Regions from separate parts of the Aerococcus viridans genome, predicted to be linked through region 1. Evidence: riboswitches for the same ligand, from Rfam matches in the RefSeq annotation. Region 1 holds a riboswitch; the other holds the start of a gene.
What was found. Region 1 has a riboswitch for FMN ahead of ribD (bifunctional diaminohydroxyphosphoribosylaminopyrimidine deaminase/5-amino-6-(5-phosphoribosylamino)uracil reductase RibD). Riboswitches for the same ligand answer to the same signal wherever they lie in the genome.
Positions count from the first base shown of each region.

Region 2: another riboswitch for FMN. It lies ahead of AWM76_RS03855 (ECF transporter S component); the one in region 1 lies ahead of ribD (bifunctional diaminohydroxyphosphoribosylaminopyrimidine deaminase/5-amino-6-(5-phosphoribosylamino)uracil reductase RibD).

Region 1 covers NZ_CP014164.1:466,659-482,050, reverse strand. The annotation lists gene AWM76_RS02305 (hypothetical protein) at 1-122, shown strand, start outside; gene AWM76_RS02300 (TetR/AcrR family transcriptional regulator) at 239-823, opposite strand; gene AWM76_RS02295 (ABC transporter ATP-binding protein) at 1,003-1,704, shown strand; gene AWM76_RS02290 (FtsX-like permease family protein) at 1,718-5,671, shown strand; gene AWM76_RS02285 (glycosyltransferase family 8 protein) at 5,830-6,672, opposite strand; gene tnpA (IS200/IS605 family transposase) at 6,739-7,161, opposite strand; gene AWM76_RS02275 (M24 family metallopeptidase) at 7,302-8,681, opposite strand; gene ribH (6,7-dimethyl-8-ribityllumazine synthase) at 8,827-9,300, opposite strand; gene tnpA (IS200/IS605 family transposase) at 9,370-9,789, opposite strand; gene AWM76_RS02260 (RNA-guided endonuclease TnpB family protein) at 9,891-11,033, shown strand; gene AWM76_RS02255 (bifunctional 3,4-dihydroxy-2-butanone-4-phosphate synthase/GTP cyclohydrolase II) at 11,116-12,312, opposite strand; gene AWM76_RS02250 (riboflavin synthase) at 12,313-12,915, opposite strand; gene ribD (bifunctional diaminohydroxyphosphoribosylaminopyrimidine deaminase/5-amino-6-(5-phosphoribosylamino)uracil reductase RibD) at 12,916-14,010, opposite strand; FMN riboswitch at 14,132-14,253, opposite strand; gene AWM76_RS02240 (endonuclease III domain-containing protein) at 14,348-14,983, opposite strand; gene AWM76_RS02235 (methylated-DNA--[protein]-cysteine S-methyltransferase) at 15,071-15,392, opposite strand, start outside.
Region 2 covers NZ_CP014164.1:793,270-808,661, forward strand. The annotation lists gene AWM76_RS03825 (ABC transporter ATP-binding protein) at 205-1,116, shown strand; gene AWM76_RS03830 (ABC transporter permease) at 1,106-2,401, shown strand; gene AWM76_RS03835 (GNAT family N-acetyltransferase) at 2,892-3,305, shown strand; gene AWM76_RS03840 (segregation/condensation protein A) at 3,321-4,076, shown strand; gene scpB (SMC-Scp complex subunit ScpB) at 4,073-4,702, shown strand; gene AWM76_RS03850 (pseudouridine synthase) at 4,727-5,449, shown strand; FMN riboswitch at 5,512-5,629, shown strand; gene AWM76_RS03855 (ECF transporter S component) at 5,738-6,358, shown strand; gene AWM76_RS03860 (helix-turn-helix domain-containing protein) at 6,443-7,510, shown strand; gene AWM76_RS03865 (RecQ family ATP-dependent DNA helicase) at 7,494-8,972, shown strand; gene AWM76_RS03870 (LysM peptidoglycan-binding domain-containing protein) at 9,069-9,869, shown strand; gene cmk ((d)CMP kinase) at 9,894-10,574, shown strand; gene rpsA (30S ribosomal protein S1) at 10,751-12,037, shown strand; gene der (ribosome biogenesis GTPase Der) at 12,134-13,444, shown strand; gene AWM76_RS03890 (HU family DNA-binding protein) at 13,607-13,882, shown strand; gene AWM76_RS03895 (sucrose-specific PTS transporter subunit IIBC) at 14,130-15,392, opposite strand, start outside.

The DNA of each region.
Region 1 (15,392 bases):
AAATCTATCGAAACCCTGATGGTTCTGAACTAAATCATGTATTTCACATCGATCAAAAATCATCTATTGCTAGAAAATGTAACCTTGATCAACTTAATTTCTTTAGTCAACATATCCATTAATTACGACTATAGAGTCAGTGAGAACATTTATTATGGTTCACTGACTTTATTTTTGATACTTTTTTCTTCCAAACAATTTAACCAATAAATGGCCGCCCATTTTTCCAAATATCTATCTATAACAACAATTCATATGGCGACAATAGTTTTGCTTTGGTAATCATATGCGCAATTTCTTCCGGTGACTCTTTTCCATCTTTTTTGATCCACAAAGTCATAATCCCCACAATTGATGATAGTAAGATTTCAATCGCATAGTCTTCAGGAACGTCTAGTTTCTCAAACTTAACTCGATTAGACTGCTTCACCTTTATATCAATCAGTTGTCCAATAATAGACTTTAAGGTTTGCATGAAATTGGGATCCCCACCTGGGCTGGCAATCGCTTTTACAAAGTCAAACTCACCTTTAACATAAACTAAGGCTTCTAAAATTTCATCATAAGGAATCAATTCTAAAGATTCTTCGTCTTCTTTTTGACCCGAATCCTTTAAAATAATCGCCTCTAGGTCAAACATCACTTCTTCTTCTAACTTATTCATTAAGTCATACTTGTCTACATAATGCAGATAAAAGGTTCCACGATTGATGGCACATCTTCTGGCAATATCACTCACTGTCATCGCTTCAAATCCCTTTTCATGTACTAAATCAATAAAGGCTGCTTTTATTCTTTCTTTTGTTTCCATCTTCCGGCTCATTGATTATCCTACTTTCTTTGAATAAATTAATTGACAATTTTCGTTATAAAATCAACACTTTTTTGTATTTTGTTTATTGAATCTCTTGCACAATCATTATATACTCTTCAAGTAAATAAATCAACACGTTGTCCATTTACTTGGACAATCATTTTATATTTATAAGGAAGGAAATGAAAATGAGTTACATAGAGGTTATTAATAGTTCTAAACATTATAAAATGGGTGAGAATGTCATCACTGCGAATAATGATGTGAATTTTTCAATTGAAAAAGGTGAATTAGCCATTATTTTAGGGTCATCCGGTGCCGGAAAGTCTACAATGTTAAATATTCTTGGTGGAATGGACACAAATGATGAAGGTCAGGTCATCATTGATGGCAATGACATCTCTTCTTACAACAAAAAGCAATTAACTAAATACCGCCGAGAGGATGTCGGTTTCGTATTTCAATTTTATAATTTAGTGCCTAACTTGACTTCTAAGGAGAATGTAGAGTTGGCTTCTGAAATAGTTAAAGATGCGAGTGATCCTATCGAGGTATTAGAGGGTGTAGGTTTAGGTGAGCGTATCAATAACTTCCCTGCACAATTATCCGGTGGTGAGCAACAACGCGTTTCGATCGCTAGAGCGGTTGCTAAAAAACCAAAAATCTTACTATGTGATGAGCCAACAGGTGCTTTAGACTTTGAAACAGGTAAACAAGTCTTACAAATTTTACAAGATATGAGTCGCAAGAACGGTGCCACTGTAGTTATTGTGACACATAATGCAGCCATTGCACCTATTGCTGATAGAGTTATTCACATGCGTAACGCTACAGTGGAATCCATTGAAGTAAACGATGCACCTGAAAATATCTCAGATATCGAATGGTAGGTGACAAATAAACATGAAAAAGAAAATGTTATGGAAGGATATTCGAAAATCAATCATTAAATCAAAGGGTAGATTTTTCTCTATCATGGGGTTAATGTTGATAGGTTCTTTTGCCTTAATTGGTTTAAAAGTCACTGGACCAAATATGCGAGCAACTGGTAAACATTATTTTGACGAGTTAAACGTTTCAGATATTACTGTAATTGGTTCAATGGGGATTGATGATGATGATGTTGAGATCTTAGATAAAACCTCGGGCTTGGCAGATATTGAATATGGCTATTTAAAAGATGTCACTATTGACGATAGCCATACGGCTATTCGCGTATTCTCAATGGGAGAAGATATCTCTGATTATGAATTAGTGGAAGGTCAATTACCTAAAGCAAGTAATGAAATAGCGATAGATGCAAGCTTTGATGATCAATATCAAATAGGTGATAAAATTTACCTGTCAGAACAGGCAGATGCCTCTGGTGATACCGTTCTAAAAGAAGACACCTATGAAATTGTTGGTTTTATTTATTCTGGTGAAATTTTATCCAATCTAAACCGAGGTGCTTCTACAGCCGGAACTGGCGCCTTAAAGGGTTACGCGATTGTACCTGAATCTGCGTTTGATTCAGATGTCTACATGCTAGCTCGACTACGATTCGATGATTTAATTGATGTCGATCCTTACTCAGACACTTACACTGAAAGACTTCAAGTCCACAAAGATGATTTAGATACTGCCTTAGCAAACCAACCAGAAAATCGTCTTGAAACAATTAAAAATGATTATCAATCGGAAATTGATGATGGCCAAAAACAAATTGATGATGCCAAGAAGAAATTGGCAGATGGACAAGCACAACTAGATGATGCCAAACAACAATTAATTGATGGGCAAGCTGAAATTGAAGATGCACAAAATCAATTAGACACTAAAGTAGCTGACGCCACTGCACAAATTAATGATGGTGCTAATCAAATTGCGAATGCCCATGCTACAATTGATGATAGTCAAGCACAATTAGATGCTGCTAAAGCGCAATTAGCTAATGGGCAAGCTACATTGGACGAAAAGTGGCACCAACTACAAGATGGTAAAGCTAAATTAAGCCAAGTAAAGAAACAGTTAAATGATAGCCAAAGTCAGTTAACTGCCGCAAGAAGCCAATTAGATCAAGGGCAAACGGCGATTGCTAATGGCTATAGTCAATTAGCTGAAAAGAAAGCCCAAATAAATAGTGCCGAGGCAGAAATCGCCAAAGGCAAAGAAACGCTCAATAACAAACAAGCTGAGTATGATAACAAATATAGTGAATATACGAAAAACTTAAATGCTTTAGAGGAAAAACAAGCTGACTATGAAGCAAAAGCCAGTCAAGTAGCAAACGCACAAAATCAACTTGATCAAAACAATCAAGAATTGGCAAATGGAAAAGCAAATTATGAAAAGGGTATCCAAGCTTTAACAAAACAAATCACTAGTCTACAAAATAAACTAGATGCAGGCGATTTAAATGAAGCTGATACTGCTGAGCTACAAGCACAAATTGCTGACCTACAAGAAAAATTAGATGCTAGCCAAAGTGAATATGAATCCTTTATGAATTCAACCTATACTCCTGGAATGGCAAAAATAGAGGCTAGTCAAGCTGAGTTAGATCAACAGAAATCAGCATTAGAAAGTGCTAAAAGTCAACTAAATGCTGGCCAAGTACAATTAAACAGTGCTAAAGCACAATTAGATACTGCTAACAAACAATTAAGTGATGGTAACGCAGCATTATCTAGCAATCAAGCCAAAATTGATGATGGTAAAGCTCAAATTGAAGCAGCAACTGCTAGCTTAAGCGAGAATGAAGCCCTCTTACAAGAAAAAGAAGCGGCATACCAAGATGGCTTATCCAAATACAATGCCGGTATCCAATCTTATAATGACGGTTTAAATACTTACTATGAGGGTCTAGCACAATGGACTGCTGGTGTAGAGACATTAGATAAAAAATCAGCGGAATACCAAGCGAATGTAGATAAGTTAGCCGCAGCAAAAGCGGAATTAGCTGATAAAGAAGCGGAATTAGCCCAAGCAGAATACCAATTAGCAACTGAATCTGCGGATGCTGAAGCCCAAATTGCAGATGCCAAAGAAAGTCTTGCTGAGGGTCAGGCAGAATACGAAGATAAAGCCGCTGAATTCGCTAAAACTAAAGCGGATGCTGAAGATGAGATAGCAGACAAAGAAGATGAACTAGCCGAAGCACAAGAAATGGTGGATAATTTATCCTTACCAACTTATTCCGTAAATAGTCGTCGGGAGATTCCAGGTAGCGAGGGGTATAAAATCTACAGTACCATTTCAAATATTGTAGATTCCCTAGCAAATATCTTCCCAATCTTCTTATACTTCATTGCTGCACTCGTTACCTTTACTACCATGACACGCTTTGTAGACGAAGAACGGACTAAATCAGGTACCTTGAAAGCCCTAGGTTATGATGACCAAGACGTTATTAAGAAATTTACTTTCTACGGTTTAACCGCCAGCTTATCTGGTACTATTTTAGGGATTATCTTAGGACACACCCTACTCCCTTATATTGTTTACAATGCTTATAGTGCAAGCTATACCTTGCCACCCATTGAATTACACTTCCATTGGGCAATTTCCTTGGTTGCCATTCTTTTAGCCTTATTAGCGGCTGTTTTACCAGCCTACTTAGTAGCGAAGAGAGAATTACAAGAACAACCTGCGCAACTGCTTTTACCAAAAGCACCTAGTGCTGGATCTAAGATTTTATTAGAACGAATTACACCAATTTGGAACCGGATGTCCTTCACCCACAAAGTAACAGCAAGAAACATTTTCCGTTATAAACAACGGATGCTAATGACAATCTTTGGTGTTGCCGGCGCTACTGCCTTATTATTCTCAGGGCTTAGCGTACAATCATCTATCGGTGAAATTAACCAACGTCAATTTGGTGAATTAATCCATTACGATATGATTGTAGCAGAAAATGACTATGTCTCTGATCAACAAAATGATGAGATTAAGGATACTTTATCTTCTCAAGACATTGATCAATTCGGTGAAGTAGCATATCAAGAGCTAACAACTGTCGGTGGAAAACAAAACGATACACAAGATATCACTTTAATTTCCCCAGAAAACTTAGATGAATTTTCAGACTATATTCAATTAACTGAACGTGGTTCTGATGAAACGCTAAACTTACCTGATGATGGTGTAGTAATTTCTGAACGACTAGCTACCCTAGTAGACGCTGAAGTGGGTGATACAATTACACTTCAAGATACGAACGGTAAAGACCGTGAAATGAAAGTATCAGGAATTACAGAAATGTATATTGGTCACTTTGTCTTCGCTAGTCCACAAGTTTATGAATCAATTTACGGTGAGGATTACCAATCTAATGCTTATCTAGTCAACTTAAAAGATGATTCAATTAACAACACAGAAAATCAAGCTGCAAAATTCATTGAATTAGACGGTGTTGCCGGTGTAGTACAAAACACTACCCTAATGAATCAAATCGATACAATTGTTCATTCATTGGATAAAATCATGACTGTTCTAATTGTTGTTGCTGGTTTACTAGGTATCGTTATCCTATATAACCTAACGAATATTAATGTTTCTGAACGGATGCGTGAATTATCCACTATCAAAGTGCTTGGTTTCTTTGATAATGAAGTTACCTTATATATTTACCGTGAAACGATTGTTTTAACTGCCCTAGGTATACTAGTAGGTTTCGGTATTGGTGAACTGCTCCACCAATATATTATTCGAATCGTTCCACCTGCTGATGTAATGTTTAACCCTGCACTAGCAGCGACAAGCTTTATTGTTCCAGCTGTTATTATCGGATCAATTACAGCCGTTCTCGCCTATATCATTTATAAACGTCTACAACACGTAGATATGCTAGAAGCATTAAAATCAGTCGATTAATTGGATTATTTATCCTATAAAAAAAGAATCCCCAGAAGTACGCAGACATACGCTTACTTCTGGGGATTTTTTATTGGATACCAAAGTGTATAAGCCTGATTTGACGATAATAAATAAGAATTTAACCACCATAGGTAATGAAAATTACTTATTTTAAATTATTTAATCACCGATTCGATACGCTTCAATTGGTTTTGATAGTTAAGGTAAAGACTGGTAAAGCGGTTGTCATGTTTATCGTCCCATGGTTTGGGGCCACCACAAAAATGCAGGATAGAGGTATTGGCCATAACCCAGTGAATATCGTGTTGGGTAAGACTTTTGGTAAAATACCGCATATATTTACGCGTATCATAATTCCAAATTTCTTCGGGAATTTCCTTCGTATATTTACCATACAGATGGTTGAGAATATCTTGGTCAGGTAAGAAGAGTAACAGATTATATTTTTCAATCATTTGCGCAATATCTGACCATTTGACAATTTCTCTAGCCTTATCTAAATCAATCACCATCACACCAGAATTGTAATAAGCATGGTCAACGTCAAGTCGCACTTGGTTTACTCGGGTAGAAACGTCCGTCAATCCAACATGTGTAGCAGCTGCTAGCATATGGCCTTCTAAATCTGTTTGCCACAGCTCTAATAAAGGATTAACCACCAAAATATCTGGATCTAAATAAATCACCCGTTTCATTTCTTTAGGTAATATTTCACCCGCAAGCAAGCGGAAGTACATTTCTTTTGGGTACCTATCTTCAGTTTTAGCGCTATTCCATCGACTGCCATCAATTTTAATCGGTTCAAAACCAAACTGTAAATAATCCGTTAGCTTCTGCAATTCGCGAATCGTATCCATTGCAATCGATTCGTGAATCAACCAAATGCGGAAAGCTTGGCCTGGATTATTCTGACGAATCGATGTTAATGCCACTTTTAAGGGATTTAAATAGCCTTCATCGATGGTAAATAATAATTCAATCTGTTCGTCCAAGAGCATAACCCTCCAATTTATTTATTTAAAGTCGCCCCTTGAGAAAACCGTGTAATTCATTACATGGATGAATCAAGTTCTAGGGCGACCGTCATTGTATTCCGTTAATTGATTTTCTATATATTCTTTAACAGTTTCTTTAGACATACTACCTACTGTTGCCATGAAATAACTAGGTGTCCATAAATGGCCACCCCATAACATTGCTTTTGTTTCTGGATATGCTTTGAACCATAGACGGGCAGATTTCCCTTTAAGTGTTTTGACGATACTACTTGCGGCATGCTTAGGGTTGAACGAAATCAACATATGGATATGGTCAGGCATTACTTGGAGCGATTGGATGACAATATCGTGTTCATCACAAATATGCGTCAATATATCTTGCATGGCGTTTTGTTTTTCAATGGTTGTAAATATTTCTTTACGATACTTTGTTACCCAAACCAAATGGAAATTAAAATCATAGACATTTGTCCTTGTTTTCACAATCACATGTAAACACCTCTTTAACTACATTATAGCAATTGTTATCGCTATAAACAATAGTCATAGGTATGGATAGTCCGTCATTATTCACTTAAAAATAGACAAAAATCCCTCAAGTTTGGCAACCAATCTTGAGGGGAATTTTTTTAATCAAAGTAGATAGCAGTTTTTTTGTCTAATAAGAATGGTCTATAGTAGGCAAAAGTACTCGCTAATGGTAATAAATGTTCTGGTAACGCTAAACCTAATGCTTCTTTTAGATAATCCTTCCGCTTAGAGATTCTTGACCAAAGTTCTGGTTGTTTAATCTTAATCTCTTCGCGTAGTGCTGCGTCCGCAACCGCAATCGTTGATTCAGCTGAAACACCATTATGGTTCGCTTGTGAAGGTATAAAGTCTAGTTGGAAGATGTAGCCACTTTGAATTGTTGCATCAGAGTCTTTATAAAATGGTGAGCTTAGCCATTCTTCGTCAGCTACTAAATGTCCCGGACACAAGTTCCAACCATAGGTAGTTTGCGGATAAAACTCACTGAACGCTTGGTAGAAATCGCCACCTTTTGTACCAATGTTCAAATTGTCTAACCACCATTTATAAGCTTGGAAATAGGGGTAAACGACTTCTTCTAAGTATCCTGGATCACGTTCAGCAAGCTGACTTTCATCTTTCACTGCATAGCCAGAACGACTAGACAAGCCACCTTTATAGGCTACTGTTAATGCAACTTTATCGCCATCATCTAACGTGTTATCAGTTGGATAAATATTAGCGCCCTTAAAGCGATTACCAAAGGCTGCAATAGTCACAACAGAAGGATATTGACCATCACGATTTAAGCGATTACCTGCCTCTAACTCGCTTTGACCAATGGTTAGTTGGTTCATTGCTTCAAGGACAGCATCAGAAGCAAGGGAAGCTCCATATTCATAACGAGCGATTTCCTCTGCATTGTTTGTTACTCGAGCACCCTCTTTTGGATGCATGTATAGTTGGGTTGCATTCACTACCTTGTCAGAACCGAAAACTTCATGTACACCATCCACAATAAATGCTGGTACTGAATGGTGGTTGTGGAAGTTATTCATATCATTAGACAAAAGCTTCCAGTCTACTAATCCAATTCGTTTAGAATCATCTACTTTAATATCTTTTAAATAGTCAGAGAAAGTTTTCGTGAAATCCATAGGTTGATTTGGTAAAGAGAAGAATGGACAAAGAATGCCTTCGCTTTGTGTACGTGCCATACTAGTCTTATTATAGTTCTCATTACCTAAAATCAGTGTCGACGTCCCGTCTTGGTTGATTACCTGGATAGCTTCTTCAAATCGTGGAATAAAGCCAGTTAAATATTCAAAATTACTACCGTGTTCCTTGTCTGCGTAAATCATCAATGATGAGAAGTCATATTTTCGCATTAACTGAAGGACTTTGTCCTTACGTTGAGCGAAGGTAGCGTCACTTAAGATGATAGGTTTTCCAGAATTATCCTTGGTTGGCGCTAATGTTTGTTTAAATTGAATCGTCATATGAAGTCTCCTTAAGCTTTTTACGCAAATCATCAGAAAGATATAGTAATTGAATGCGCTTTATTGTTCCAACATCCATCTTACCATGATTTAAAATTAAAGCTAGTCTTGTGCTGTTAGAGATATTTTCATATGGATTATTGACCTATTGTTGTTTAATCTCCTTGAATAAATTAATCATTTCAATAGCATTCGTTGCATAAGTAAATCCAAGGTTACCTGCTTTAGTACCAGATCGTTCAATAGCTTGTTCGATATTTTCGACTGTTAAAACGCCAAATATAACAGGCAATTTATGGGTTAAACCTACTTGAGTTACCCCGCTTGAAGCTTGGTTAATAACCACATCAAAGTGACTTGTAGCCCCTCTAATCACAGCACCCAGTGTAATGATTGCATCATATTTCCCTGTTTCAGCCATCGTTGCAGCCGTCAGCGGGATTTCATAAGCGCCCGGTACCCAAGCAACATCGATATTTTCTGTCAAAACACCTGAACGTGTAAGGCCATCTTCACAACCACTTAGTAAGCTTTTAGTTAAAAAATCATTGAATCGTGCAATGACAATCCCAATTTTAACATCTTCTCCGTTGTACAATTTTCCTTGAATAATATTCATCCTATTTTCCTCCATATTTTATTTAAAGTCGCCCCTTGAGAAAACCGTGTAATTCATTACATGGATGAATCAAGTTCTAGGGCGACCGTCATTGTATTCCGTTAATTGATTTTCTATATATTCTTTAACAGTTTCTTTAGACATACTGCCTACTGTTGCCATGAAATAACTAGGTGTCCATAAATGGCCACCCCATAACATTGCTTTTGTTTCTGGATATGCTTTGAACCATAGACGTGCAGATTTCCCTTTAAGTGTTTTGACGATACTACTTGCGGCATGTTTAGGCTTGAACGAAATCAACATATGGATATGGTCAGGCATTACTTGGAGCGATTGGATGACAATATCGTGCTCATCACAAATATGCGTCAATATATCTTGCATGGCGTTTTTTTCAATGGTCGTAAATATTTCTTTACGATACTTTGTTACCCAAACCAAATGGAAATTAAAATCATAGACATTTGTCCTTGTTTTCACTATCATATGTAAACACCTCTTTGACTACATTATAGCAATTGTTATCGCTATAAACAAGTATCATAGGTATGGTATAATATATCTATAAATGCAAGGGGGGTGAAAACATGTATCAAGGAATTGAGTGTAAAATCTATCCTAACGAAAAACAGCGTCAGTTAATTCATATGACCTTTGGTCATACCCGATTCATCTGGAACGAAATGTTGGCCATGTTGAATGCGCGGTACGAAAACAATCCCGACCTTCAAATGCTATCTTATAATGCGTTATCCTCTCTTATTCCACAAATGAAGAAGGAATATCCCTGGTTGCGTGAAGTTGATAGCGTAGCTGTTCAATGTAGTGTTAAACGCTTATCCGAAACTTTTGTTCGTTTTTTTAAAGCTTATTCAAGATACCCAAAATTCAAATCAAAGAAGAACACCAGACAGTCGTATTTAAGTACCATACGTGGCAACAACATTCGTTTTAATGATAATCAGCGGTATATCAAATTACCCAAATTAGGTTGGATAAAATGTAAGTCAAGTGTGCTTCATATTGAGAATGAACGCATAAAATCTGTCACCGTTAAATATACACCTAGTGGCGACTACTATATCTCCATTTTGGTCACAAGCGATAATCAAGCAATGCCCAAAACAGGAAATGTAGTCGGTGTCGATTTAGGTGTAAGTGATTTAGCTATTACGTCTGATGGTCAAAAATATCAAAGTCAGCGACTACATTTGTCTTATAAGAAGCAATTACATTATTGGGAAAAGCGAATGGCCCGTAGACGTTTACAAGCCAAAAAGAACGGTGTGAATTTAGTGGATGCGAAAAACTACCAGCAAGCCAAACGCCAAGTGGCCCGTATTCATCAACGTATCAAACATATCCGCAAGGATTACATTCATAAAATCACAACCGATATGGTTAAAAGTTATGACGTTATCGTTCTAGAGGATTTAAAGACGACTAATATGATGAAAAATCATCAATTAGCCCGTTCAATCGCTGGCCAATCCTGGCGGATGTTTAGAACAATCCTAGAGGCAAAGTGCGAAATGTACGATAAGACATTTGTAGCTATTAATCCGTACAAGACATCCCAAAAATGTTCTAATTGCGGATATGATAGCGGTAAAAAAGCGTTAAATATACGTCATTGGACTTGTATGAAGTGTAATATGCATCACGATAGAGATATCAACGCTGCTAAAAATATATTAAATATTGGCCTGGAACAGGCCTTAGTTAAATAGCTTAGACCGCTGTTTTGCTTTGAAATAAGTGGAACAAGTCATGAGTGTTCCTAGAAACACGCCATTTTAATGGCGTTGTAGTTCATAAGTCTAATAAGTGTCCCATTTTTACTTTTTTAGTGATTAAGTAGTTTTCATCATCCGGATTAGCAGTCATTTCAATACTCACACGGTTCGCTACTTGGATACCAGATGCTTCTAATTGTGCGATTTTATCTGGGTTGTTGGTCATAAGGTCAATGGATGTCACACCCAGTTCCTCCAACATTTGTGCAGCCGTATGGTATTCCCTTAAATCATCTGGGAATCCTAGGGCATGGTTTGCTTCTACAGTATCCAGTCCTTCTTCTTGTAACTGGTAAGCTTTTATTTTATTGATTAAGCCAATCCCGCGGCCCTCTTGTCTTAAATATAATAAAACACCTTGGCCAGCTTCGTTGATTTTCCGCAGGGCCTCATGTAATTGCTCTCCGCAGTCACACCGGTTAGATCCTAGCACATCCCCTGTTAAACATTCCGAGTGGAGTCTGGTGAGGACATTCTTTTTGCCGGAAATATCGCCTTTCACTAGGGCTACATGTTCTTGATTATCGATGTCATTAACGAAAGTATGGATGGTAAATTCGCCGAATTTGGTCGGCATCTTGGCTGTCGATTCGTGGTGGGTATGGGTTTCGGTGGCTCTACGGTAGTCTTGCAGGTCTTTAATGGTGATAACTGGCATCTGCCATTTCTCTGCTTGCTCAAGCAATTCGGCTTGACGCATCATCGTACCGTCTTCGCGCATAATTTCTACACAAACACCCACTGGATTCAGTCCAGCTAATTTCATCAAATCAACCGTTGCTTCTGTATGACCATTTCGTTCCAAGACACCATTTTCTTTTGCTACCAATGGGAAAACATGTCCCGGACGGTTAAAGTCGCTGGGTTGGCTATTTGGATTTGCTGCTTCACGCATGGTTAACCCGCGTTCAACTGCGGATACACCTGTGCTTGTCTCTTTATGGTCAATAGATACCGTAAATGCGGTTGTATGTGGGTCTGTATTATCATTCACCATTGGCAATAAATTCAAACGACTAGCTACTTCCTGACTCATTGGCTGACAAATCAACCCTTTAGCGTGAGTGGCCATAAAGTTGATGTTTTCAGTTGTTGCAAACTCAGCTGCACAAATTAAGTCTCCTTCATTTTCTCTATTCTCATCATCCAAAACCATAATGATTTGGCCTGCTTGTAATGCTGCTAATGCGTCTTCGATTGTTGAAAAATCCATCTATACCCGCTCCTTCACTGTAAATTGCTCAATATACTTACCAACAATATCATTTTCTAAATTCACGATAGTGCCTACTTGATAGGTTGAAAAAATTGTTTGTTCACTGGTGTGAGGAATGATTGATACTTTAAATGTATCTCCTTCAACGCCAGCAACTGTTAAACTTGTGCCATCGATAGCAATAGACCCCTTCATGATGATATAGCGCATTAATGGTTTACTTGTTTGAACCGTGTACCAATTAGCGATACCATCCGCCTCAATTGCGGTGATTTTACCAATACCATCAATATGGCCACTTACAATATGACCACCGAATCTTGCATTTGCCTTCATCGCCCGTTCCAGATTCACGCGGCTATTGTTCGCAATTCCTTCTAAAGACGTTTTCGCAATCGTTTCTGGCATCACTTCAACTTGGAAATTCGTATCAGCGTAATTCGTCACGGTAAGACAAATGCCGTTCACACTAATCGAGTCACCTAGATTGACATCGGATACTATTTTTCTTGAGGCAATGGTTAAAAGAAGTCCTGCATGATTGTTGATGGCCTCGATACTTTCAATACGGCCAATATCTTCGATAATTCCTGTAAACATTTAATCCACCCTACTTTCTATCAAAAGGTCTTTACCTAATGACGTGATTGCCTGAACATTACTTGTAAGTGCTTGGTCCATCTGTGGAAAACCAAAACCACTGATAGGACTATACTGGTCAAAACCACCAATTACTTTGGGCCCAATATAAGTGTGAATTTCCTGGATTAAACCAGCTTCAAGTAACGAAGCATTTAGTTTTGATCCACCTTCAACATAAATACTTTGAATACCTTGTTGGCCCAGTTGTGTGATTAAATCAAGTAAATCTACTTTGTTATCCTTTTCCTTCACAACCAATAGCTGACAACCGGCTGCTTGATAGGCTTGGTGATCTTCTGGGTTCTGATTAATTGTCGCAATAATTGTGGGCGTTTCCTTCGCTGTCGCCACTAATTGGCTGTTTAAGGGGAGCTTCAAGCTAGTATCACAAACAATACGGATAGGATTAATCCCCTCAAAATCGTCAATTCGAACAGTTAAGGCTGGGTCATCAGCAAGTACAGTCCCTATGCCAACCATAATGGATTGGTTCCTGTGGCGTTGGTAATGCACATGCTCTCGTGCAATTTTGTCCGTTATCCACTGGGAATCCCCAGTGTAAGCAGCTGTTCGACCATCTAGGGTCATGGCGTATTTCATGGTGACATAGGGGCGTTGATGAGTCATAAAATAATTGAATTTACGGTTAAGGTCTTCACTTTCTTCAGCCAAAAGACCCGTTTCCACTTCTATATGGTGGTTTCTTAATTCCTGGATCCCTTTTCCAGCAACTAATGGATTCGGATCAATTGCAGCAACTACCACTTTTTCAATACCCCCTTCGATAATAGCTTGCGTACAAGGCGGCGTTTTACCAAAATGACAGCAGGGTTCCAGCGTGACGTACATAGTTGCCCCTTTTACATCATGCCCTTGTTCGTTGGCATCCTTTAAGGCTTCTCTTTCCGCATGCAAACCACCATACTGCTGATGATAGCCTCGACCGATGATTTGGCTATTCTTTACGATAACTGCACCAACCATAGGATTAGACCTTGTCCAACCCTGTCCTAATTCGGCTAGGTCAAGTGCTTCTTGCATATAGTCTTTCATTCACTCATCCTTTCTCTAAACAACAAATAATCCAGTCAGAGTGACGAAAAAAAAGCCCTAGAAATAAGATTCCTAGGGCACACAAATAAACTATAGACTTATAGTATTCGTTTATTTTGATTCTACTCTTCTTCCATCCAGACTCTACTGTCGGTCTCGGAATTACACCGAGTCAGCCCCTAATTAAAGGAGGTCGCGGACTTTACCGCCGGTCGGGAATTACACCCTGCCCTGAAGATTTTATTTGAATGTTTATGGTGATATCATACGGTATTAAAAAGAAAATGTAAACCCAAATGTATTTTTTAAATTAAAAATATATACTATAGAGTATTTATCATGGGTGATTGGATAAAAAATTCCCCTTCACCTGGCCATTTTTACCCAAGTATAGTTTGCCAAACTCATCAATTAAGCCATGGAATTCCTGGGCTTCCTCATAAGTGAAGTCATCCGGTAAGTTAATCTCTTGGTAAAGGCTTTGATAGGTTGTGTACGAATTGCCTGTCAACCAACTGAATAACCGCCTAGCGTAGCCATCAGCGATAAACGCTGGTTGATCAAATATAAAAACGCGAAATACGTCAGCTGTTTCATATCCTACCCCGTGTAATTTCAAGATTTCACTTCGCAACTGTTTTCCGTATGCATACTGCATGGCTTGATAATCCCATTTGTGGTGATCAAACCATTGGAAACTGGCTTGAATTGCTCGCGCCTTGTTGCGGTAGAATCCACTTGGTCGAATCAACGTTTCTAATTCTTCCAGTTGGAGTTTTAAAATTTCTTCTGGCAAAAAGTCAGTAGCTGCGTTCAAGTTATTTAGGGACTTTTCAACGTTACGCCAGTTGGTATTTTGAACAAGGATAGCCCCCAGGATTATTTCCACCTTAGAATCAGCAGGCCACCAACCTTGTGGCCCCATTTCTTTCAGTAAAGTATCGTATAATTTTCTAATAGCTAATTTATCCATCATCTCATCCTAAATAATTTTGCCATTATGTGATATTTTTCTTTGCATCTTTATGTAAAAATGAATAGGTGCCTATTCGCGTCACACCTATACTTTGTGGTTGCCTAGCTTGGATTGGTCAAAGCCTTCCAAAGCCAGCAAGGCAATTTTGCGGTCGATACCACCTGCATAACCAGTTACTGCACCGTTAGTGGCTACAACCCGGTGACATGGAATTAGAATCGAGATGGGATTGTGGCCAACAGCACCGCCAGCTGCACGAGCTGAACTCCTTTTCCCAGGAGTGGTTAAAGCAACTTTATCAGCTAATTCCTTATAACTAGTCGTTTGGCCGTAAGGGACATTAATCAGTGCGTTCAGGATTTGCTTACGGTAAGGCGTTACTTCTGGGTCCAAAATGTTTGGGTCA
Region 2 (15,392 bases), 330 kb from region 1:
CCTGCCTTTTTTTGCATGTTTTCAGAAAAGGGTTATTTATTCCCTGGTTTGAAACCCTAAATTGTTTCATGTAATTTATAATGTATATAAGGGTATAATAAAATTCGTTGAATTACCTGGATCTTCTGTCTCCAACGAGTCATTTCGGATGACCAAGGGAAAGAAACAAAGAAAACATAAGAAAGCAAAAGGAGGCGAAAGTGTATGTTACAAGTAGAACATCTACGAAAAACCTTCGGCAGAGTTGTCGCAGTAGATGATGTATCATTTGAAATTCAACCGGGCACCATACTTGGAATTGTTGGCCAGAATGGATCTGGCAAAACCACAATTTTTCGAATGATTCTAAATTTTCTAACACCAGAAAATGGGGGCCAAGTTAAATGGGACGGTCACCCCTTACACATGAAGAAAGTGTATGACACGGTGGGGTACTTACCCGAGGAACGTGGACTTTATGAGACCATGACCATTGAAAAACAAATCATGTATTTTGCCCGCTTGCGTGGCATGAAAAAGAAAGAAATCAATGCCAAAATTGATGAATGGCTAGAAAACTTCAATGTTAAAGGCGACCGTAAAGATAAGATTAAAACCTTATCCAAAGGGAACCAACAAAAGGTCCAATTGATTGCTACCTTAATCCATGAACCAAAATTGGTCATTTTAGATGAGCCATTTTCAGGATTAGACCCAGTAAATGCTGGCTTTTTGATGGAAGGTATCCTACGACTGCGCGATCAAGGCGCATGTATCATTTTTTCAAGTCATAATATGGCCAACGTACAAGATGTTTGTGATTCAGTTGTTATGATTCATAACGGAGAACAGAAACTGTACGGGCAAATTAATGATGTGCGTAATGCCTACGGAAAAACAAGACTGTTCATCCAAGCTGAGGGCTGGGATCAAGAAGCCCTAGCCACATTAGAAGGGGTAGAATCGGTTAGTCAATTGACAACAGGGGAATATAAGTTAGTCCTAGCAGATGAAAATATAGGGCCTGAATTATTTAAGACCATCTCAAATGGCGAATACATTCAATCCTTTAGCCAACAACCGCCAACTTTAGATGAAATTTTTAAAATGGAAGCAGGTGGACGTCATGAGAAATAGTCGTTTAGGTATTATTATCGAAGAAGTCTACAAGAAAAATGTCATGTCATGGTCATTTATTATGCTATTACTAAGCCCCATCTTGATGGTCGCTGTGGTGGCTATCATTTCCGGCGTTATCAGTATGGCAACTGCTTCTGATTCAATCGGTACGGTTTCCATCATTGGTGCCAGTGACCAAACAGCCAGCGCAATTGAAATGGAAGACAATGGCCAGAACCAATTGATTTTTGACCAAGATGTCGACCAGGCAAATGAGGCGCTAGTTAACGAGGAAATTGACGGCTACCTAATCATTGACGAAAGTGATCCGGAAGCTATTCAAGCTGACTTCTACAAAAGTAATACCGGGAAGAACATCTCAACTACTGGCTTCCAGACTGTATTAGACAATATTCAATTATCCAACCGGTCGCAAGCATTAGGCCTGACAGAAGAAGAATCCAGCCATTTAATCGATTCAAACGTGGCCATCCAAAGCCAGACCATTGATTTAGAATCCGGTACCAGCGAAAGTGACCAGAATATTCAATCCATTGTACGAACAGGTGTCGCCTACCTTGTATCCTTTATCGTATTCATGTTTGTCATGAATTACATCTCCATCATTTCCCAAGAAATTGCCGTGGAAAAAGGATCACGCATCATGGAAATCGTTCTATCTTCCATTTCATCAACCACTCATTTTATGGGTAAAATGTTGGGGATTTTCCTTGTATTACTGACACAAGTTGCCTTCTATGCAATCTTACTAGGCGTCATCTTTATCCTGATCATGAACACGCCAATGCCAGCAGAATTACAAGCCCTATTAGGGGACGAAACAATTCCAGGCCTAGTATCTAACTCAGCATCTATCATTGCTTGGTCCAGCTTATTAGCCTTCTTGGGGATCATCACTTATTCAGTATTGGGTGCCTTCCTTGGATCACTTGTTTCAAATGTACAAGATGTAAATAAAATGATCACACCGATCATTCTATTGAGTATTATTGGTTTTTACATCGGGATGTTTGGACTAGGTTTCTCAAACAATATCTTAGTTCGAGTAGCCTCACAAATCCCATTCTTCACACCATTTGTCATGCCATTCAGAATAGCTGCTGAAACCGTATCGACCCAAGAATTAATCTTGTCGGTCATTATTTCACTACTATTCTCAATCCTTTGCCTATGGTTATCCGCCAACTTCTACAAGTCAAATGTCCTGACATACTCAGACAAAGGCTTATTCGGCACACTGAAACAATCTTATACTTTAAGACAAAGTGAGAAAAAGGTATAGCGACAACTATCTAGTCAGATCTGTTTAGACCTGGCTATTTTTATCGAAATCGATATGGGAAAGATTAACCATCGTGACGGACCACCACTTGTCATCGGCCATTTATTAAACTGAAACTGTGCGTTTTTTTGAAAGAACAAGTATACATCACCGTAGGTTGACGATTTATAATCAGGAAATTTGTTAAACATACATATATTTTACAGTTTATCCAAAAGGTACATTATATTATCAGCTAGCAAAAACATGCAATAACAAGTATGTAAAGCGTGCTTTTCGTAGTTGGGTTCGTTCGACCAGCTCAAGTCCACTTCAAATTAGTTTGCATCACACTGCGTATGATACGGCATTAATTTTCCAGTGTTATTGAGCTAAACGGTCTCTCTCGCAACTTTAAAAATTTTTAATAAAAATTGCCTTGATTGCTGATGTATGCTAATGTACTCTTACACATACTTTGTTATTATGCAAAAGTAAAAGGAGGGCAAAGATGTTAGTGCCTTATACAAGAAGATACGAGAAAATCGTAATGGGCCTATTATCCTACATCCCTGAGTTTAAAGAATTTTCTGAACTTACAGAAGAAATGGATAAAATTAATCAGCAAGAACGTAAAATCTATTTATGGAAAGAAGCTGATTCTGATAATATCATCGGTTTAGTAGGCTTCGACCAACATGATGATACAGATACTTTAGTCGTGCGTTATTTATCGATCAATCCTTCATTTAGAGAAGAAGGACTTACTTATGATTTATTAACGGCATTAAAGAAAGAATTTCCAGTGTACACCCTTACTGGGGTAATTTCTCTTTCAACTATTTTGTCAAAATGGACAAAACGTCGTCAAGAAGAGTTGGACAAGGAATTGGATAATAAACAAGAAAACACACCCCAAGTCTAGGAGAAAAGTGTCAGGATGAACGAACATACAAGTGAATTAACATTGGATCTAGCGGCCTTTGAGGGGCCGCTTGATTTACTATTACACTTAATTAAAGATTTAAAGGTAGATATTTTTGATATTCCCATAAATTTGGTTACCGACCAATATTTAGCCTATATTCATACCTATGAAGCCTTATCTCTGGATATTGCTTCAGAATATTTGGTGATGGCGGCTACTTTATTGGAAATCAAAACCCAAATGATGCTACCAAAAACGCCTAAAGAAGCGGTTGAGGAAGAAGATGATCCACGTGACTCATTAGTGGAACAATTACTTGCTTTCCAGCAATACCAGGAAGTTTCCCATATCTTAGCGGATAAACAGGCTGAACGGTCGTTGGAATATACCAAGCAACCATCAGACTTATCGGCGTATCAAAAGAAAATCCCTATGACGGGTCGCCAATTAACGCCTGATGACTTGTATAGAGCCATTCAAAAGATGGCCTTCCGCTTGAAAAATCTACAACCTATCCAAACCACGATTGCAGGTGAGACTTACTCAGTAGGAACTGCAATGGCGGATATTCGACAAGCCTTCGTTGAGGCGGACCGGGATGTATTGATGTTTCAAGAAGCCGTTTTTCTTGGAAAAATTCAATCGCGTAGTCAAATTGTGAGTATGTTTTTAGCAATTTTGGAATTAGTGAAGTCAAATGAGTTATACTTATACCAGGAAGACTTAAGAGCAGATATTCAATTGATTAGACGGGAGGAAAGTGAATGAATGCAGTCGCTGCAATAGAAAGTTTACTTTTCGTAGCAGGTGAAGATGGGATTGCCGTCGATGAACTTGCTAATTTATTAGATATAGGCCAGGAGTGGGCTTTATACTACGTGATGGTTTTGCGAAATCGTCTCCAACATGACCCCCAATCTGGATTAAGAATTACCGTTATTAACGAACGTGTTCAATTAGTGACTAAGGCAGCATATGGTGAAGTAGTGAAAAATTACGCGGTTTCTCCTTTTGCGACGAAATTGTCTCAAGCGGCATTGGAAACATTGGCGATTATTGCCTACCAACAGCCGGTCACACGAATGACGATCGATGATATTCGAGGTGTTCAGTCATCTAATATGATCCATAAATTACTAGAGCGAGATTTAATTATGGAAACGGGCCGTCAGGATTCACCAGGTCGGCCGATTATTTATGGGGTAACGTCTTACTTCTACCAATATTTTGGCTTGGAGTCCTTAGAAGACTTGCCGGACATTCACAATCTAGTCTTAGATGGCTCGGTAGATGAAGAAACCCTTTTTAAAATTGATGATAACGGTGAACCTGAGCAAAAAGATTTTAACCAGACAGACTTTAACCAAACAAAAACACAAGAAACGACTGAATAGGTCACCAATAGGAGTTATTTAAAGATGGAAAGATTACAAAAAGTGATGGCACACGCAGGTGTTGCCTCGAGACGTGAGTCTGAAAAATTGATTGCCGCAGGACGGGTGAAAGTAAACGGTGAGGTTGTGAGAGAGTTGGGCTATAAGGTATCTAACAATGACCGTATTGAAGTAGACCAAGTACCAATTTACAAAGAAGAGCCAGTTTACTACGTATTTTACAAACCAATTGGTGTAATTTCTGCAGTGAAAGATGACAAAGACCGGAAAGTGGTCACTGACTTTTTCCCAGGAATCGAACAACGGATTTATCCAGTAGGACGGTTAGACTACAATACCTCAGGACTTTTGTTATTGACCAACGACGGTGAATTCGCCAATACCTTGATGCACCCACGCTATGAGATCAACAAAGTCTATGTGGCTAAAGTTGAGGGTGTGATAACCGGAGAAGAACGTAAGCAATTAGAACGAGGCGTTGAAATTGACGGCGTGAAAACTGCTCCAGCGCAAGCGAAAATTCTTTCTGTTGATAAGGACAAAAAGACTACTATTATCGAGTTGGTTATCCATGAAGGGCGTAACCGCCAAGTCCGAAAAATGTTAGAAGCAGTTGGACATCCAGTTACTAAGTTGAAACGTGAACGTTACGGATTTTTAGACCTTAAAGGGTTGAAACCTGGTGATAGCAGAACCCTATTAAAACACGAAATCGAAGAATTGTTAGCAAATGCCAAGAAAAAGTAAGCATCCTACTTGAAAAAAGTAAGATACTTGCTATAATAGGTATTGTAATCAAATAAATTTGAAGCAATCTTCAGGGCAGGGTGAAATTCCCGATCGGCGGTAAAGTCCGCGACTCCCATTTGGGACTGATCTAGTGAAATTCTAGAACCGACTGTAAAGTCAGGACGGAAGAAGATGGGCGGACTATGTCTGTTTGCCTATACTCTTTTTACCTTGAAGGTGGAAAGAGTTTTTTTATTTCCACTTTTGAGTGCCAACCCCATGAAGTAGAAAAGGAGAGAAATTCACATGGGAAAAAATCACACTAAAGAAATCGTATTGGTCGCAATTGTCGGGGCACTATCATTCATATTGATGTTTATTGGTTTTCCAATCATCCCGGCCTTACCTTACTTGAAGGTAGACTTTTCACTTGTACCAATCTTACTCGTCGCATTCATTTCAGGACCTAAAAAAGCAGTTGTTGCCAGCCTAATCGCCAACGGTTTACATTATATGTATACAGGTGGTGAAATGGGGATTCCAATCGGTGACGCAACAGCCTTTATCGCGACTATCGCTTACATCTTGCCAATTTACTACTTATTGAAAGATCAAATGGCGACAGTTTACACAGGCAATAAATCAACGAAAGAAATGAATTTCGGCAAAACGATTGCTGCTTACCTAGCTGCAACCCTTTCTTTAACATTAGTAATGACTATCTTAAATTACTTCGTGATCACACCATTCTACATGCAAGTCATGAACTTTGATGTAGGTAATATGCAAACATATATCCTTGCGGGTATCATCCCATTCAACTTGTTCAAAGGGGTATTGGTTTCCCTTCTAGCACATTTCGTCCTAGTTCAAACCCTACCAACCCTAGTCAATCGATTCGGTACGCGCGAATATTCACACCATTAAAAGTGAAGCATGGTCAATTTTCTGGTATGATAGACCCAGAGAATCATGTCGGTAAAAAATAGTAGGAACGTTGGAGGGATAGGATTGGATACTTTATTAATGGCGATTGCTTTTAAAGCCCAAGCCCTACCCCCGAATTCCGTATATCAAGTGTTGATTGGCAAGCGAACAGCCACAACACTTTTTTTTGCATTTTCAAACAATTTAACTGCCTATTTCGGTCTTTATCCAAAACTTAAAAAAGACGCATGGATGTCCTATACCCAAAATGTAGCTAAATATATCTCGGTGGACGCTGTCTTACGCCAAAACGATCAAAACAATTATATGCATTTGTTAGTTGATGAGATCCTTCAAAAACGAAACGGTCTGATTATCCCAAGTCACCACCACAAGCACCACTTAGCCTTCAAATTATTGCTGCAAGTTCTATCCAATATTCAGGCCGAAAACCCACATTATAGCCCAATCGTCCAGGATTTGGAAGTTCAACAGCTGATCAAAGATTTTATTTCAATGGCCAAAAGTGCAGACGCGCCCCAAGTTGGCTTACAGGCTATAACCAAAAGCCTTCACCAGCAACTCGCTAAGGAACTATCTGCCTTCCCAGACCAGGCAGCTCTCATTTTCCTAGAACAGTTTGAAGGCGCCAAATTACCGGCACAAACCCTTGAACAAGTAGCAGAAAACCATCAGATTTCGAAGCGGGCAGTTGTCATTACCCAACAGGCCTTGATGGATCAAATCTATCAAAATTGGGTAAGTGGTCATACTTTAGGGGCAGAAACTCAATGGCTGCAAGTTTTTGCCCAAGGGGTTTTTAACCAATTCCCAATTTGGAATCAAACCACGCAAGATACTTTAAATTTAATCAACCAAGGTTGGTCACTTCAAAAAATTGCTGATAAAAGACGGTTAAAATTATCTACCATAACAGAACACATCATAGAAATTACCTTGAGTTTTCCCTGGATAATTCAACCAATTGTGGTTGAAGAACTTAATTTGAAAGACATTTCCCCCCTTGTAAGCCAAGAGCCAGATGAGAATTACGAGTCCTTTAAAGCGAGATTCGGCGAGAAAGATTATTGGTTATATCGGTATTGGCATATCGTCTACCAGAAAGGAGCCCATGATGACAGATTGGCATAAACGCCTGGAAGAAGTGACAGGTTACCAGACATTCAAACCCGGGCAATTGGCGAGTTTAGAGGCTTTAGACCGACAGGAAAACGTGGTGGCCATTTTACCAACTGGTGGAGGTAAATCTTTAATATACCAAATCAACCAATATAATGAATCTGGTGTAACGTTGATCATTTCCCCTTTGATTTCCCTGATGCAAGACCAAGTCAGTCAATTACAACGGATGGGATTAGGACGGGGCATTGCCTTAAATTCTACCTATGACCGCGGGGAACAAGCTTATATTTTAAGTCACCTATCTGACTATCAATTCCTATTTCTATCACCAGAAATGCTCCTGAAAGATCAAGTAATCAGGTCCTTACAACGGATGGACATTCAATTATTAGTTGTTGATGAAGCCCATTGTATTTCTCAATGGGGTTACGACTTCAGACCGCAATATACTGAATTGAAAAAGGTTCGTCAGCTCTTAAAACAACCAAAAACATTAGCCTTATCTGCTACTGCCAACCAATCCACACTAGCAGATATCAAGGCTTACTTATTTGAAGAGGGAGAACCTATTCAACTGGTAAAAGAATCAGTTGACCGACCAAATATTTTCTACCTATTCGATGAAATTGACGCCGGTGAAGTGAGGGTAAATAAATTGCAGGATTGGTTAGACCGGTTGCCTAAGCCAGGAATTGTTTATGTCCACCATAAAAGTGAACTCGAAGAACTCAGCCAATGGATGAAAGATCATACAGATTTGCGGGTTGCTTCTTACCATGGGGATAGAAGTCTAGAGGATAGGCATATCATCCAAAGTCAGTTTCTACAAAATGAATTGGATGTTGTTTTTGCAACGTCAGCCTTTGGTATGGGAATTAACCATGGTCATATACGCTTTGTCTTGCATTATCATCTCCCTAAGAATATGGCAGACTTTATTCAAGAAGTCGGGCGGGCAGGACGAGATCAGGAACAATCAGTGTCAATTGTCTTATACGATCATCGCGAGGCAGCTAGACTGCAGCAAATGCGCCGGTTATTAGAAGACGAGGCAGACTTGTTGGATGATTTATTGGAACGGCTGTTTAAACAGGCCTTAACCCAAAGTGAAGTTGACCAATACGCAGATAGCATAAGTGCCATGTTGTACTTTTACCGCCATCATTTTACGGATCACCAAACAGCAAAAGTACATGCCCAAAAACTTCGTCAGGAACGGCTACGGCAGATCTACCAAATGTTAGATTTAATGGCTACTGACCAGTGTTACCGGACTTTCTTATTAGAACAAGCCGATGAACAGGTAGTGGATAGACCAGAATTATGTTGCAGTAATTGCCAACCTGACTATGACAGTCAACCGATATGGCAAGACTTAATGGCCCGACCGAATCGAGTGACAGTCGAAAAAGACCAACATGATGATTACAAGGGAATGTGGACCCAACGTTTGCAGCACTTATTATCTTGAAAAGGGTCCATAAAGTTTTGTTAAATTGCCTAAAGAAATACTGACATAAAAAGGGGTTCATGGTACAATTCTTAGTGTTAAGAAAGGGGTATATGGATGAATTTCTGGGACAAGTTGACGAAAAAAAATCATGAAAATACAGAAGTAGAAACTGAACAGGTTTCAAAACAAAACAGTTCAGCATCTTCTGACCAAACCCCCCCTACAAGTGATGACTTTCAGAATCAAGGGTTTGGCGAATTTGAGAATTTAAAAAATCAAAAGTATACAAGAACGGCCCGCAATAAGAAGAATAATCAAGATACGATATCGACAACATCTAAGGTAATTGCCTTCTTGCTATTTGTAATGATTGTTGTACCGTTCCTTTTGATTGCCTATATGAATAATGAAGACAAAGTGCCTGAACCGGAATCAACTGAGCAGGTCATGATTTCTAAAACGCAAAATGTTGAATCAATTTCAAAAGCCAGTGAGTCAGCATCTATATCAGCTTCCGAATCTGTCTCCGAATCTGTCTCTGAATCAATTGCTGCCTCAGAAAGCGCAGTTGCTGCTTCAGAATCAGAATCAGCTCGCCTAGCTTCTGAACAAGAATCTTCAAGTATTGCAGCCAGCGTAGCTGAGTCAAATGCAGCAGTAGCAGCGTCAGAAGCTGCAGCGCAAAGTGCCGCTGAATCAGCTTCAATTGCTGAATCACAAGCAGCCGCAGCCGAAGAAGAATCAGCTTCTTCTGAAAGTGCGTCTGAATCAACAGGCACTTATACTGTTCAGGCAGGGGATAACCTATATCGGATTGCAGTGAACAACGGTATGACCCTAGATGAATTACTTGAATTAAATGGTTTAACACAAAGTTCTAGCATAGGACCAGGAACCGTTTTACGTGTAAATTAATAGAATGAAAGAGTGGTGGACAGATTGTCTAAAGCGATTCAAGTCGCAATCGATGGACCAGCATCGTCTGGCAAGAGTACAATTGCCAAGAAAATTGCTAAAAAATTAGCCTATGTTTATTTAGATACAGGTGCCATGTACAGGGCAATTACATTACTAGCCTTAGATGGACACATTCCAGCTGAAGATGCTGACGCATTAAAGGCCTTAGCTGAAGCGAGTGAAATTACCTTTGAGCCAGGGGAGAATGGCCAGCGCGTCTTAGTTAACGGACAGGACCAATCAGAGGCCATTCGTACAGACCGTATCTCAAAAGCAGTTTCTGCTTACTCAGCAGTTTCTGAAGTACGCCAGGTCCTAGTTGAAAAACAAAGAGCCTACACGCAAAATGGGCAAGGCGTTGTAATGGACGGCCGTGATATTGGGACAGTGGTATTGCCGGATGCTGAAGTGAAAATCTTCCTAACAGCATCTGCTGAAGAACGTGGGCGTCGTCGCTTTTTAGAAAATCAAGCCAAAGGTTATTCAGAAATGAATCTTGAAGACTTGATTAAAGATATTAAGCGTCGAGACTTGTATGATTCGACCCGAGAAGATAGTCCATTAGTACCTGCAGACGATGCGGTCATGTTAGATTCATCTGATTTAACACTTGAAGAAGTAGAAGATTCTATATTAGCTGAAATCAACCGTGTAATTGCATAATTTATATTGCAAAAAATACTATCAATCACAAAAAGAGGTAAAATTCAAGCGAATTCTACCTCTTTTTATTATCTTTGAGGAATAAATGTTGAATATAGTTTAAATAAATGATATAATAATAATTGATCATTGGCTTAGTGCGAATGAGGTAGTACATTTAGGAGAGGATTTAGAGTATGTCAAACGAATTTGAACAAAATCAAAATAATGAAGAAATTCCATCAATGGAAGAGATTCTTGCAGAATCAGTAGAAGTAAAAATTGGTGATACAGTAACAGGTGAAGTATTATCAATCGACGATAACCAAGTAATTGTTGGTATCGAAGGCGCAGGTGTTGAAGGGGTTATTCCTTTCAAAGAATTATCTGCTCAACCAATTGACTCAATCGAAGAAGTTGCTAAAGTTGGCGACACTTTAGAGTTAGTTGTTATTAAACAAATCAAAGAAAAAGAAAATGGTTCATTCTTACTTTCTCGCCGCCGTATCGAAGCGAAAAAAGTATGGGCTGAATTAGAAGTTAAAGCTGAAAATGGTGAAATTATCACTGTTCCAGTTAAGAGCGTAGTTAAAGGTGGATTAGTTGTTGATGCGGGTGTACGTGGTTTCATCCCAGCTTCAATGGTTGAAGACTTTTTCGTTGACGATTTCTCTCCATACAAAGGCCAAGAATTAGAAGTTAAAATTGTTGAAATTGACCCTAGCGAAAATCGTTTAATTTTATCTCACAAAGAAATCGCTGCTGAAAAACGCATCGCTGAACGTGCAGAAAAATTAAACTCATTCCAAGAAGGCGATAAAGTAACAGGTACAGTAGCTCGCTTGGCTAACTTCGGTGCATTTATTGATTTAGGTGGTATCGATGGTTTAGTACACATCTCTCAAATCGCTCAAGCACACGTTAACCATCCTTCAGATGTATTAAGCGAAGGCCAAGAAGTTGAAGTATTAGTTCTTTCAGTTGATGAAGAACGTGGACGTATTTCACTATCTATTAAAGCTTTACAACCAGGACCATGGGAAAACATTGAAGAAAAAGCGCCTAAAGGTGCTGAATTAGAAGGTACTGTACGTCGTTTAGTTGACTTTGGTGCATTCGTTGAAGTATTCCCAGGTGTTGAAGGTTTAGTACATATTTCTCAAATTTCTCACGACCACGTTGCTACACCAGGCGAGAAATTAACAGAAGGTCAAGCTATCCAAGTTAAAGTTTTAGACGTTGATGCTGAAAACGAACGTTTATCATTATCAATCAAAGCTTTAGAAGAAGCACCAGAAGCTGATGCATCTGCACAATCTGCTGCTCCTCGCGAAGAAAAACGTCAAAACAAACCTCGCAAACAAAACAACAACCGTCGTAACAATGCTGCTAATGCATCATCTGACGATGAATCAGGTTTCACTTTCGGTGACTTATTAGGTGACCAATTGAAAAACTTCGATTTCGGTGATGATAACGAATAATTTTATTAATAAACCATAAGTCTGGTTTGATGGTAGGTTGGGGAAACTCACCTACCTTTTTTATTTCAATGTTTGCTATTGAAAGGAGGCAAAACGATGTCTAATTTAACAATTGCCATTGTCGGCCGTCCAAACGTAGGAAAATCTACCATTTTTAACCGCGTTGTTGGAGACCGAATTTCAATTGTCCAAGATGAACCTGGCGTTACCCGTGATAGAATTTATGCACAGGGTGAATGGTTAGGAAAACAACTAAATGTAATCGATACTGGTGGTATCGAATTTAACGACCAAGATTTCATGACACAAATTCGCTTGCAAGCTGAAATTGCCATGGAAGAAGCAGATGTTATCATCATGATGACTAATGTCCGTGAAGGTGTGACAAAGACAGACTCTCAAATCGCCAGCATGTTACGCAAGACAGATAAACCTGTCGTACTGGCTGTAAATAAGGTGGATAACCCTGAACAAAGAGCAGAAATTTATGATTTCTATTCATTAGGTTTAGGCGATCCATACCCAATTTCTGGATCTCACGGTTTAGGTATCGGGGACATACTAGAAGAAGTATTCCACTTGGCACCAGACGATATTGAAAATGATGATGACGATGATACTATTTCATTCGCCTTAATTGGCCGTCCAAACGTAGGTAAATCTTCTTTGGTCAATGCAATTCTAGGTGAGAACCGTGTAATCGTATCGAATGTAGCGGGGACAACTCGTGACGCAATCGATACATCTTTCGAGGATGACGGACAAGTTTATAAAATCATTGATACAGCTGGTATCCGTAAACGTGGTAAAGTATACGAAGCAACTGAGAAATATTCAGTGATGCGTGCCATGCGTGCAATTGAAAGAGCTCAAGTGTGTCTAGTTGTTTTAAATGCTGAAGAAGGTATCCGTGATCAAGATAAAACGATCGCTGGTTATGCCCATGAAGCAGGACGCGGGATTATTATTGTGGTAAACAAATGGGATACTCTTGAAAAAGACAACCATACTATGAAGAAATTCACTGATGACATTCGTCGTGACTTCCAGTTTATCGACTATGCACCGATCATTTTCGTATCTGCAGAAACCAAACAACGTTTAGTGCAACTACCAGAAATGATTGCCCACGTTCACGGTAACTTCAATCGTCGTGTTCAATCATCATTATTGAATGAGGTATTGGTTGATGCGATCCGTATTAACCCAGCACCATCTGACAAGGGTCGAAAATTACGTATTTACTACCTAACACAGGTCAAATCTGCACCGCCAACTTTTGTGGCATTTGTCAATGATGAAGAGCTAATGCACTTCTCATATGAGCGCTTTCTTTCAAATCAAATCAGAAAATCTTTTGATTTTTTAGGTACACCTATTCAAATCATCACAAGAAACAGAAAATAACAAAAAAGGTTTAAAACAAGCATATTTTTAACCAAAAACGTTGTTATATAGCGGTTTGTATGGTATTCTATAAAAGGATTATCTGAGAGACATTTCGATTATCCCATATATTTATCTTTGAATAAATATATCCGAAAGAATTTCGGAGGAGGTGAAATTAGAATGGCAAATAAAGCAGAATTAGTACAAAACGTTGCAAATGCAGTAGGTGATTCTAAAAAAAGTGTAGCACCAGTTGTAGATGCAGTTTTCGAACAAATCGAAGCATTTTTAGCTGACGGAGAAAAAGTTCAATTAATCGGGTTTGGTAGCTTTGAAGTTCGTGACCGCGCTGCGCGTAAAGGTCGCAACCCTCAAACTGGCGATGAAATCGAAATCCCTGCAAGCAAAGTACCAGCTTTCAAACCTGGTAAAGCATTGAAAGATGCAGTTAAATAGAAACAATCTATAATCGTTGATATATCAAGGTATATCGGCGGTTATTTTTGTTTTTAAGATTAAAAGTAGCAGAAAAGTAGCAAAAATATGGGCTTCTATGATGGATGGTGTTAGTAGATGCTATAATGACTGGTCAGAATAGGTAACTATGACGCTATCTATAATTAGCTTGGAAATCTCAAGATGTGCACGAAAAAGGAGGCTAGACTATTGTCCAACCTCCTTTTTTAATGTGTTATTGTCTAAACTATTTTACTTCGATAATTGCCGTTTTTTCATCGACTGAGCCGTCAGCGACTACTTCAACATTGTCATATTGATCGGCGTTTGTGATAATAACCATAACATCTGGATCATAACCAGCTTCTGTAATAACTGCTAAGTCAAAGCTTCCTAAAAGGTCACCTTTGTTTACTTGATCACCTTGTTTGACTTCACTTGTAAAGCCGTGACCGTTTAAATTCACAGTGTCGATACCAATATGGATTAAGACTTCTAAACCTGATTCACTGGCTAAACCATAAGCGTGGCCCGTTTTAGAAGCAATCGTTAAACTACCTGAAATGGGTGCATATACATTACCACTTGCGTCAGGAACGATGGCTAATCCTGGTCCCATCATACCTTGAGAGAATACGGGATCGTTAACATTTTCTAGGGCTGTGACCTTACCAGCAAGTGGTGCAACAATCGTCTTATCATCGCTTGCTAGGTCAGTACTTTCACCTGCTACAGTGTTTGTTTCTGAGGCAGGGGCTGTTTCTTCAGTTTCATGAGCAGCAACTACTTTTGCTTCTTTCTCTTTCTCAGCTTGGGTAGCTTTTGCCTCTTTTTTCGCAATAGATTTACCGTAAGTGTATGTGGCTACGAATGCAACAACGATAGATACGGCGATGGCAAGCATAAATGTTGGTATATAGCGAGGGATGATGGCAACGAAACCAATCACACCTGCAGGTCCTAATGACTGACTACGAACGTTAAAAATACCTAAAATGACTGAGGCGATACCTGAAGCGATTAACCCGATGAAGAATGGGTATTTCAATTTCAAGTTGACCCCGAACATGGCTGGTTCAGTAATCCCTAGCATGGCAGATAGAGATGATGATGTCGCTAAACCTTTAGTTTTTTCATTTTTGGTGATGAAGTATACGGCCAAGGTCGCTGCACCTTGAGCAACATTGGCTACTGATGCGATTGGGAAAATGAAGTTACCACCTGTAGTCGCAATATCTGCAATTAGGGCTGTTTCAATCGCTGGGAATGATTGGTGTAAGCCTGTTAGTACAATTGCTGAGTAGAATAGACCGAATACACCATAACCAAATGCCCCTAAGTAAGAAATAGCTTCTACAATACCGTTCAGTAATAAATCAGATAGGGTACGTAGGACTGGTCCTACTACTGTAAAGGTAATCATCCCTGTTAAGATGATGGTTAACATCGGTGTGAAGGTAAAGTCGATGGCATCTTTTAGATATTTATGGAAGAAGTTTTCCAATTTAGC